Regions from separate parts of the Haloleucobacter albus genome, predicted to be linked through region 3. Evidence: predicted binding sites of a transcription regulator. Region 3 holds the regulator's gene; each other region holds the start of a gene.
The links. The regulator LexA, encoded in region 3, represses DNA repair genes until DNA is damaged. The targets are predictions, from matches to a motif close to TGTTCNNNNTGTGTTCNG.
Positions count from the first base shown of each region.

Region 1: the regulator LexA is predicted to act here: its motif matches at 1,851-1,868, upstream of ACT6QH_RS06525 (DUF763 domain-containing protein).
Region 2: the regulator LexA is predicted to act here: its motif matches at 2,028-2,045, upstream of parE (DNA topoisomerase IV subunit B).

Region 1 covers NZ_JBQWAS010000022.1:232,936-236,202, reverse strand. The annotation lists gene ACT6QH_RS06535 (ArsB/NhaD family transporter) at 1-555, opposite strand, end outside; gene ACT6QH_RS06530 (polyphosphate kinase 2 family protein) at 664-1,509, opposite strand; gene ACT6QH_RS06525 (DUF763 domain-containing protein) at 1,893-3,164, shown strand.
Region 2 covers NZ_JBQWAS010000029.1:12,130-15,396, reverse strand. The annotation lists gene parE (DNA topoisomerase IV subunit B) at 1-1,838, opposite strand, end outside; gene argC (N-acetyl-gamma-glutamyl-phosphate reductase) at 2,180-3,232, shown strand.
Region 3 covers NZ_JBQWAS010000020.1:30,996-34,262, forward strand. The annotation lists gene ACT6QH_RS04190 (ComEC/Rec2 family competence protein) at 1-1,225, shown strand, start outside; gene lexA (transcriptional repressor LexA) at 1,247-1,960, opposite strand; gene ACT6QH_RS04200 (molybdopterin molybdotransferase MoeA) at 2,103-3,267, opposite strand, start outside.

The sequences.
Region 1 (3,267 bases), on a different contig from region 3:
GGGCAGGGAAAGAATGGCGGGCACCAAAGCCACCTGCATGAAGCCCGTGAAGGAGAGGCCAAGCCCCTGCGCCGCAATCATGTTTTGCGGGCTGCCGATCAGCGTACCGACAGAGCCGGCATTGGCCGCGAAGCAGAAGGCCAGCAAAAAGGGCACCGGGTTCAGCCCCCGCGCCAGGGTCAGCGAAACCAGCAGTGGCACCATGGCCACCACCACCACATCATTCGTCAGCAATGCGGAAAGCACGCCCGCCACAATGACGAGCACCCCCAGAAGCGTGGGGGAATTGACAGGCAATGTCGCCACGCGCTGGGCCGTCCAGGCATAAAATCCGGAAACTCCGAACGCCGCAGACACCACCATGAGGCCGAACAACATGCCGACGCTCTGATAATCAATCGATTCCCATGCCTGTTTGGAAGTGATGCTGCCCACGGCCATCATGGCCAGGGCGCCAACCACAGCCGCGCCCGTCCTGTCCACCTTGAAGCCTGGCAGCTTGCCAAAGCCCATGGCGACATAAACGAGCAGGAAAATCAGTAGGGTTGCGTCCATTCGCATTCGCCATTTCAAGGGCGATGCAGAACACCGCCCAACAATTGAGAGCGGCACAATAATGCCGCCCCCATATCATTCCATCTTGTGGCGGGTCATGCAGAACAGTCAGTTCCCGCCACGGCTTTTTTCCACAGCCGCATGATATTTGCGGCGAATATCATCCAGATTCACCGTCGGCTCTGGCAGCTTCAGCTTCATGTCTTCCAATGTCTTGCCGATGACATGCGAGACCGCCAGATTGCGATACCATTTATGGTTGGAGGGGATAATGTACCATGGCGCATGCGGGGTGGAACATCTCTCCAGCATATCCTCATAGGCTGCGATGTACTGATCCCAGTAATCACGTTCCTTGTAATCCGCCTCACTGATTTTCCATTGACGCGCAGGGTCATCCAGCCGTTGGCGGAAGCGACTGAGCTGTTCTTCCGGCGAGATATAAAGGAAGAATTTGAGGATGGTCACATTGTGCTGGGTGAGCATCTTCTCGAAATCATTAATCAGCTCATAGCGCTCAGACCATATGGATTTCGGCACCAGATCGTGCACGCGCACCACCAGCACATCTTCATAATGGGAGCGGTTGAACACCCCAACCTGCCCCAGCCCCGGCACATGCGGATGCACGCGCCACAAAAAATCATGCGCCAGCTCTTCCTCTGTGGGTTGCTTGAAGCCCTTCACCTGCGTGCCCTGGGGGTTCATGGCCCGCAACACATGCCAGCAGGTACCATCCTTGCCGGCGCTGTCGATCCCCTGAAGTACAATTAGCAACGCATGTTTCTTCTCGCCATAGAGCTTCTCCTGAAGCTCCGTCATGCGGGCGACATTCTTGTCCAAATCTTCCTTGGCATGCTCGGCGGAGGTGTAATCCCCATGAAAGGACGCATCAATGTCTTTCAGCCGAACCTTGCTGCCCGGTTGCACCCTCAGCTTGCTGCGCAGACCCATCACCGCCTCCTATTTCACGGGCACATCATGTCTTCGATATGCCGCCATCTTGCACGAACAGGCGGAATATGGATGCGCACACGCCTCACAACGTATTCACCCCGTTGTTTAGGCGAAATGACCTTGAAACCTCAACACCCCATAGCCCGCATCTGAAAGCATGGGCCAGTTTCACAACTTCAGGCAAGGTCAATATTGAGCGAAATCCTGACAAGACAATACGATATCATGAAAACATATATATTTTCCTGATATTCCATAGTGTTACCATGGAAAGAATGAAAGCGATGAGCCGCCGTGCAAAAACCTCATGGCGTGTGGCACTCAGGAAATGCTATAAATGTTCCTGTTTCGTACATGATTTTTCGTGAGGAGAACGTCCCATGGCCCGGCGCGCCGGCAGTGCCGATCTGCCCCTGCATCATGGCCGCGTGCCGGCATGGCTGGGCCAGCGCATGGCGCGGCTGGGGGCGGTGATTACCCAAGCCATCGTGCATCATTACGGGCGCGATGAATTTCTGCGCCGTCTTTCACACCCCTTCTGGTTTCAATCCTTTGGGGCGGTAATGGGGATGGACTGGCACTCCTCCGGCATCACCACCAGCGTGGTCGGGGCGCTGAAGCGAGGCCTCACGCCACTGTCCGGCGAACTGGGCCTGCATGTATGCGGCGGCCGGGGACGCCATTCTCGCAATACCCCGCAGGAATTGCTGGATATCGGCTTGCGCACCGGGCTGGATGGCACGGCGCTGGGGCAGGCCAGCCGCCTTGTCGCCAAGGTGGACAGCGCGGCGGTGCAGGACGGTTTTGATCTGTATCTGCACGGCTTCATTCTGGCGAATGATGGCAAATGGGTTGTCATCCAGCAGGGTATGAACGGGCAAAACCGGCTGGCCCGGCGCTATCACTGGCTTTCGGAGGGGCTGAAGAGCTTTGTGGAAAGCCCGCACAGCGCCATTGAGGGCCAGCGGGGCGGCAATATTGTCAACCTGACGGATGCCCGCGCCAAAGCCTCGCGCGTGAGCCAGCTGGATCTGCTGCACGCGCTGGGGCCGGATGGGATTGCGGATGAAATCCGCCGGCTGAAGGGCAAACCCGCTACTGTCGCCGCACCACCGGACGCTCCCTTTTTACCGCATCTCATCATGCCGGAACATCATGATGTGCGCAGCGGCGATGTGATGATCCGCCGCCTGCATGGCGCACTGGCCGCTGCGGCTGACAGGGGGCCGAAGGATTTCGCGGATCTGCTGCTGGTGCCCGGCGTCGGGGCGCGCACGGTGGAATCCCTCGCCATGGTGGCCGAGGTGGTGCATGGCGCGCCTTGCCGGTTTGCGGACCCCGCCCGCTTCTCCCTCGCCCATGGCGGCAAGGACAGGCAGCCCTTCGCCGTGCCCCTGAAAGTATATGACCAGACCATCACCGTGCTGAAATCCGCCATGGAGGCGGCACGGCTGGGGCAGGATGAGAAGCTGGAGGCCATACGCCGTCTGGATGCACAAGCCCGGCAGATGGAACGTACCGCCACAGGGCCGGATCTGGATACCCATATCGCAAGGGAGCGCCAGCGCTCCGCCAGCTATGGCGGGCGCAGTGTCTTCGGGCATGAAAAAGATATGGCGCCACCCGCCACCACCACCGCCCGGAAAGGCTGAAAGCCCCTCGTGCCCCTCTGGCCACGCACCTGAAGGCAGATGCAAAAACCCCCGCATCCGGCAGGATACGGGGGTCTTGAAAGTTTCTCCTGCACCGGCAGCC
Region 2 (3,267 bases), on a different contig from region 3:
AAGCGGCCAATCTCCACCTTGCCCTTGCCTTTGAATTCCTTCTTCAGAAGCTGATCCTTGTGGGCGTCATCGCGGGCATAGAGGGTCTTGGCCCCCTGTGTGATGCGATAGAGCGGCGGCACAGCCAGATAAAGATGGCCATGCTCTATCAATTTCGGCATCTGCCGGAAGAAATAGGTGACGAGAAGGGAGGCGATGTGGGCACCATCCACATCCGCATCGGTCATGATGATGACCTTCTCGTAGCGCAGATCGGCTTCTCGATAATGGCTGAGAGTACCGCAGCCCAGCGCCTGGCCAAGGTCTGTCAGCTGCTGGTTCTGGGCCAGCTTGTCGCGTCCGGCACTGGCGACATTCAAAATCTTGCCGCGCAGAGGCAACACCGCCTGTGTCTTGCGATCCCGCGCCTGCTTGGCGGAGCCGCCGGCCGAGTCGCCCTCCACCAGAAACAGTTCTGAGCCCGTGGCGTCTGTATTGGAACAGTCGGCCAGCTTGCCGGGCAGGCGCAGCTTGCGCACGGCGGTCTTGCGGGCAACTTCCTTTTCCTGCTTGCGGCGCAGGCGTTCTTCGGCCCGGTCAATCACATGGTCCAGCAGGCGGGTGGCCTGTGCCGGATTGGCCGCGAGCCAGTGATCGAACGGGTCTCTCAGGGCGCTTTCAACAATGCGTGCGGCCTCTGTTGTGGCGAGGCGATCCTTGGTCTGGCCCTGGAATTCCGGTTCGCGCACAAAGACGGAGAGCATGGCTGAACAGCCAGCCATCACATCATCGCCGGTGATGATGCCGCCGCGCTTGCCGTGGCCGGAGCGTTCTGCATGGTCTCGCAGGCCTTTCAGCAGCACGGCGCGCAGGCCATTTTCATGGGTGCCACCATCCGGCGTGGGAATGGTGTTGCAGTAGGAATCAATGCTGCCATCGGCCCCCGCCAGCCAGGCGACGGCCCATTCCACGGAGCCATGGCCGCCCTTTTTTTGCAAACGGCCGGCAAAAATATCCGGATGCACCAGCGTGTGGCCGGTAATCTCGCTGGCGAGATAGTCCTTCAGACCATCAGGGAAGCGGAAGACGGTCTTGGCGGGAATATCGCCATCCGGCTTCAGCAGGGTTTCTTCACAATTCCAGCGGACTTCCACGCCGCCGAACAGATAGGCCTTGGAACGGGCCATGCGGAACACACGCGCCGGCTCGAACCGGGCGCTGTCGCCGAAAATTTCCGGGTCGGGGTGGAAACGCACACGGGTGCCGCGGCGGTTGTTGATGCGCCCCACCTCCTCAAGCGGGCCTTGCGGAAGACCGCGCGAGAAGGTTTGCCGGTAGAGAGTCTGGTTGCGGGCAACCTCCACCTCCAGCACATCAGAGAGCGCGTTGACCACAGAAACGCCCACGCCATGCAGGCCGCCGGAGGTTTCATAAACCTGGCTGTCGAATTTGCCGCCGGCATGCAGCGTGGTCATGATGACTTCGAGCGCTGACTTGCCGGGAAATTTCGGGTGGTCCTCAACCGGAATGCCACGGCCATTATCGGAGACGGAGAGGAAGCCATCAGCCGAGAGCTGCACCTCGATGAAGGTGGCATGGCCGGCGACAGCCTCGTCCATCGCATTGTCGATGATCTCGGCGAAGAGATGGTGCAGGGCCTTCTGATCCGTGCCGCCAATATACATGCCGGGGCGACGGCGCACGGGCTCCAGCCCCTCCAGCACCTCGATATGCGCGGCGGTATATTCGCTTGCCATGGTGGGCACGCTGACAGGCGCCTTCGATCGCGCCGGGCGGGATGAGCCGGCGGCCTTGGGGCTGGCGGATGGGGCGGCGAAAAGATCGTCGGACTCGGACATGGACCTCGAAAGCCGAATAGAAGCCTGAGCAGGCACAACAGCAGCCTTTCCGGCCATGCCGGAGAGTGCCATTCCACTTCTGCCATGTGACCCTTAACAAGTGAAACTTAACAAGGGCCAGCAGGCGGAGGGAATCTGTGCCTGAAAGCACCATTTTGGCATGAAAGCTCTCTCAGGCCGAGTCTCATGCGGAACAAAAAGAAAACAAATTCTGGGTCAGTTGGCGGGCAGAACTGGAACTGGCCTGCGGCTTGTGCTTTCGTCTGGTGTGGGAAGAGTGTAGATAGCCTTACCCGGCGCAGATACGCTGACGCGCGCCGGAGGAGAATGGAGAGAGGACAATGGCTGAAGCAAAGGCGAAAATCGCGGTTCTAGGCGCTTCCGGTTACACCGGCGCCGAACTGGTGCGCCTGCTGCTGCGCCATCCGCGAGTGGAGCTTGTTGCGCTGACGGCGGACCGGAAGGCCGGTCTGTCCATGGCAGAGGTCTTTCCCCAGTTTGCTCCCTATGATCTGCCCCGGCTGACCACCATTGATGAGGTGGATTATTCCGGCATTGATCTGGTGTTCTGCGCTTTGCCCCATGGCACCACGCAGCAGGTTATCCAGAAACTTCTGGCAACTTACCCGAAGCTCAGGATCGTGGATCTTTCGGCCGATTTCCGGCTGAAGGATCCGGGGGCCTATGAGCAGTGGTATGGCCACCCCCATGCGGCGCTGGAATTGCAGAAGGAAGCAGCCTTCGGGCTGGTGGAGATCTACCGGGAAGATATTCGCAAGGCGCGCCTTGTGGCCAATCCGGGCTGCCACACCACCACGTCCATTCTGCCAGTGGTGCCGCTGCTGGAAGCCGGTGCGATCGACCCGGAAACCATCGTGGTGGATTCCAAGACGGGCATGTCCGGGGCAGGGCGTGCGGCGAAGGAGGCCATGCTGTTCTCCGAGGTTTCGGAGGGCATTCATGCCTATTCCGCCAGCGGCCACAGGCATATGGGTGAGCTGGACCAGGAATATTCCAAGGCGGCCGGGCGGCCGGTTACGCCCATGTTCGTGCCCCATCTGGTGCCGATGAACAGGGGTATTTATGCCAGCATCTATGTGCGCACCACGGGTGGCACGGCTGAAGACCTGCATGGCGTGCTGGCCAGCTTCTACAAGAATGAGCCTTTCGTGCATGTGCTGCCCATGGGGCAGGTGCCGCAGTCGCGCCACGTGCGCGGTTCCAACATGGTGTTTCTCGGTGTGGTGGCAGACCGGGTGCCGGGCCGGGCCATCGTCTTTTCCACCATCGACAATCTGGTGAAGGGCGCATCCGGGCAGGCGGTGCAGAACATGAACCTGGTGCTGGGCTTTGCGGAAACGGATGGCTTGCAGCAAGTGGCGCTGATGCCCTGAGGCATCTGCCTTTCCAGTCTGGAACAGAAAAGGGC
Region 3 (3,267 bases):
TGGGGCCTTCTACCTGGCATTGTCGGGAAATGAGGTGCCGGCACAGCGGTCCTTCATCATGACGGGGCTTGTCTTGATCGGCGTGATCGCTGGACGACAGGCGCTGACATTACGAACCGTTGCGGTTGCCTTTTTCTGTGTATTGGTGCTGACGCCGGAAGCCTTGCTTGAACCCGGCACGCAAATGTCCTTTTCAGCCACTTTAGCCTTGGTGGCCGGTTATCAGTGGCTGCGTCCCTATCTCTCATATCCTCGCCCGGAAGGGTGGGGGGCGCAGATCATCTGGTTCATGCTGGCCTTTATGGGCGGCCTTGCAATCACATCCATTCTTGCAGGGGTGGCGACAGCTCCTTATGGGGCCTTCCATTTTCAGCGCGCATCGACTTATGGTCTGCTCTCCAATCTGGCTGCGATGCCCGCTGTTTCTCTGTTGGTCATGCCCTTCGGATTGATTGGCGTGCTGCTCATTCCTTTTGGCTGGGATTCTATCGCCTGGCCCGTCATGGGGTTTGGCATCGAAGTTATGATTGCCGTTTCTGAGTGGTGCGCGAATTTGCCGGGAGCAGATATCCCTGTTACATGGATCAATACAGCCAATTTGTTGCTGATAACACTGGCTCTTCTGCTGCTCTCAATACCTCAGGGGCTGCTGAAGTTGTGTGCTTTGCCGTTTTTGTGTGTAGCTGTATTTGCTACAACCTCACCAGAGCACCCGGACATCCTGATTGCCCCGAATACACACACGATTGCGGTGCGAGGAGAAGATGGAAAACTTTCCATTCTGAATGCGCCGCGCGCTCGCATGTTTGCAGAGCAATGGCTGAACCGTGAGGGTGACAGACGCGCTCTTGATGATCCGGCACTGGCCTCGTCATTTTCTTGCGATCACCTTGGTTGCGTCGCCACACTAAAAGATAGAGGTGTATTGGCTGTTTCACACAATCCAGTCAGCTTGGAAGCCGACTGCCTGCTCGCCTCTATTGTGGTGACGGAGCACATGCCTCCAGGGGATTGCCCTGCGCGGGTTATCACTGCGCAGAATCTGGAACAGACAGGTACACTCGCTCTGTATCATGATGCTGAGACAGGGTGGCGTGAGCGGGCCAGTCGTTCCATGTCACAAAGCCGCCCATGGCAACCCTACCATGCATTGCCACCCACCACTGTTCTTCCCTTCGTGGAAAGTGAAGTGGATATTTTAAGTGCAGAGCTTTGGGTGCCATAGAAATGATGAGGGGGCTCATCATCAATAACGTCGCATCAAGCCGACAAGTCGTCCTTGTATCTGTACGCGGTCTGGTCCGAAGATACGGGTTTCATAAGCCGGATTTGCAGCCTCAAGAGCAATTGAGGCCCCTTTCTTGCGCAAACGCTTCAGAGTCGCTTCCTCATCATCAATCAGTGCGACGATAATATCTCCGGTATCCGCCGTCTGGCATTTGCGGATCAGAACCGTATCTCCATCCAGAATGCCAGCCTCAATCATGCTGTCACCGCGCACTTCCAGAGCATAATGCTCACCAGAGCCCAGCATTTCAGGCGGGACATGGAGGGTGTTGCTACGGTTCTGGATTGCAGAAATTGGGGTGCCGGCAGCAATCCGCCCCATAAGCGGCACGGCAACGCCTTCAGGAGATGCCTCTTCAGCATTCTCTGATGGTGGGCGGACACGGCCAAGATTGCCCTCAATGACAGAAGGGGAGAAGCCGCGTGCCGGCGAGCGCCCTGCGAGGCTCGGCGTCACAGTTTCCGGCAGCCGAACAACCTCAAGTGCGCGCGCACGGTTGGGCAGGCGGCGAATGAAACCTCTCTCTTCCAAAGCCGTAATGAGACGGTGAATGCCGGATTTGGAGCGCAGATCCAGCGCATCCTTCATTTCATCAAAAGAAGGTGGCACACCTGTTTCCGTCACGCGTTCATGTATGAAGCGCAGCAATTCATACTGCTTGCGTGTCAGCATCTTCGGCCCCCGCTCTAGTGGCTGGAGCATGAACATATGCTGATCATATGAATCTCCAGCCATGAGTTAGCGAAACAAATCGGGAACAAGACTTATCTGTTCCAGATTTGTTTCGCAAGGGTGAAGATGGGGTTAAAGGCACCTAATCGCTGAAAGGGAGAATCTCGCAGCTATCACCAGCCTGTGCCGCGCAAGCATGGGGCGGTCGCACCAGAAGACAGTTTGATGTGGCCAGAAGGCTTAGCATGGCGCTGTCTTGCGTGCTGGCCGGTGTGACCTGGAGGGCGCCATCCGCATCGGCCCTGAAAGTGGCACGCATGAAATCGCGGCGCGGGCCATTGGGCGGCATGTCTACGGCAAGGCGGGCAACAGTGGTTTCTGGTCCTGTTGTCTCTTCGCCCTGCATGGCCCTCAGAAGTGGCGCCATGAACAAGATGGAGCAGACATGAGAGGAGACCGGGTTGCCGGGCAAACCCAGGCACAAGACTTGGCCGCGGCTACCAAACATCAGGGGCTTTCCGGGTTTCAAAGCCAGTTTGTGCAGATGCAGTTCCACGCCTTCCGCACGCATGGCCGGGGCGACAAGATCATGCTCTCCAACAGATGCGCCGCCGGAAGAGATGAAAAGATCGAAACCTCCCCCTGTACCGTGAGAAACGGCCGCTCGAATCTGCTCCATATCATCAGGCACGATGCCGAGATCGGTGACATCCGCCCCGAGTTTATGTGCGAGCGCGGCCAAGCCGAAAGCATTGGATACAACAATTTCGGCATCTGAGCCGCGCCCTTTTCCGGGCAAAACCAATTCATCACCTGTCTGCAACAGGGCGACCCGGGGGCGTCGCGTGACCGGGACCGTGGCATGGTCCATCGCTGCGGCGAGCATGATATCCCGCGCGGTCAATCTGCGTCCGGCCCTTAAACCCGGCATGCCGGCTTGAAAGTCAGCCCCCATCTTGCGCACATTCTGGCCGCTTTGGCGAAAGCTATTGATTGTGACGCAACGATCAATCCGATGGGTATCTTCCTGAATGACGACACTGTCCGCCCCGGCAGGCATGACGCCTCCGGTGAAAATGCGGACAGCTTCTCCAGTCTTCAGAATACCTTCAAAAGGGCGCCCGGCAGCAGATTCGCCAATAATCTGCAAATCCACGGGGGAAAGAGAGACGTCTTCCGCACGGACTGCATAGCCATCCATGGCAGACATGTCCGCAGGGGGTTGCGAACGGCGCGCAGGAAGGTCTTCGGCCAGAACACGCCCCGCAGCCAAACCAACGGGTACTTGCTCGGCTTCCAAGAGCCGA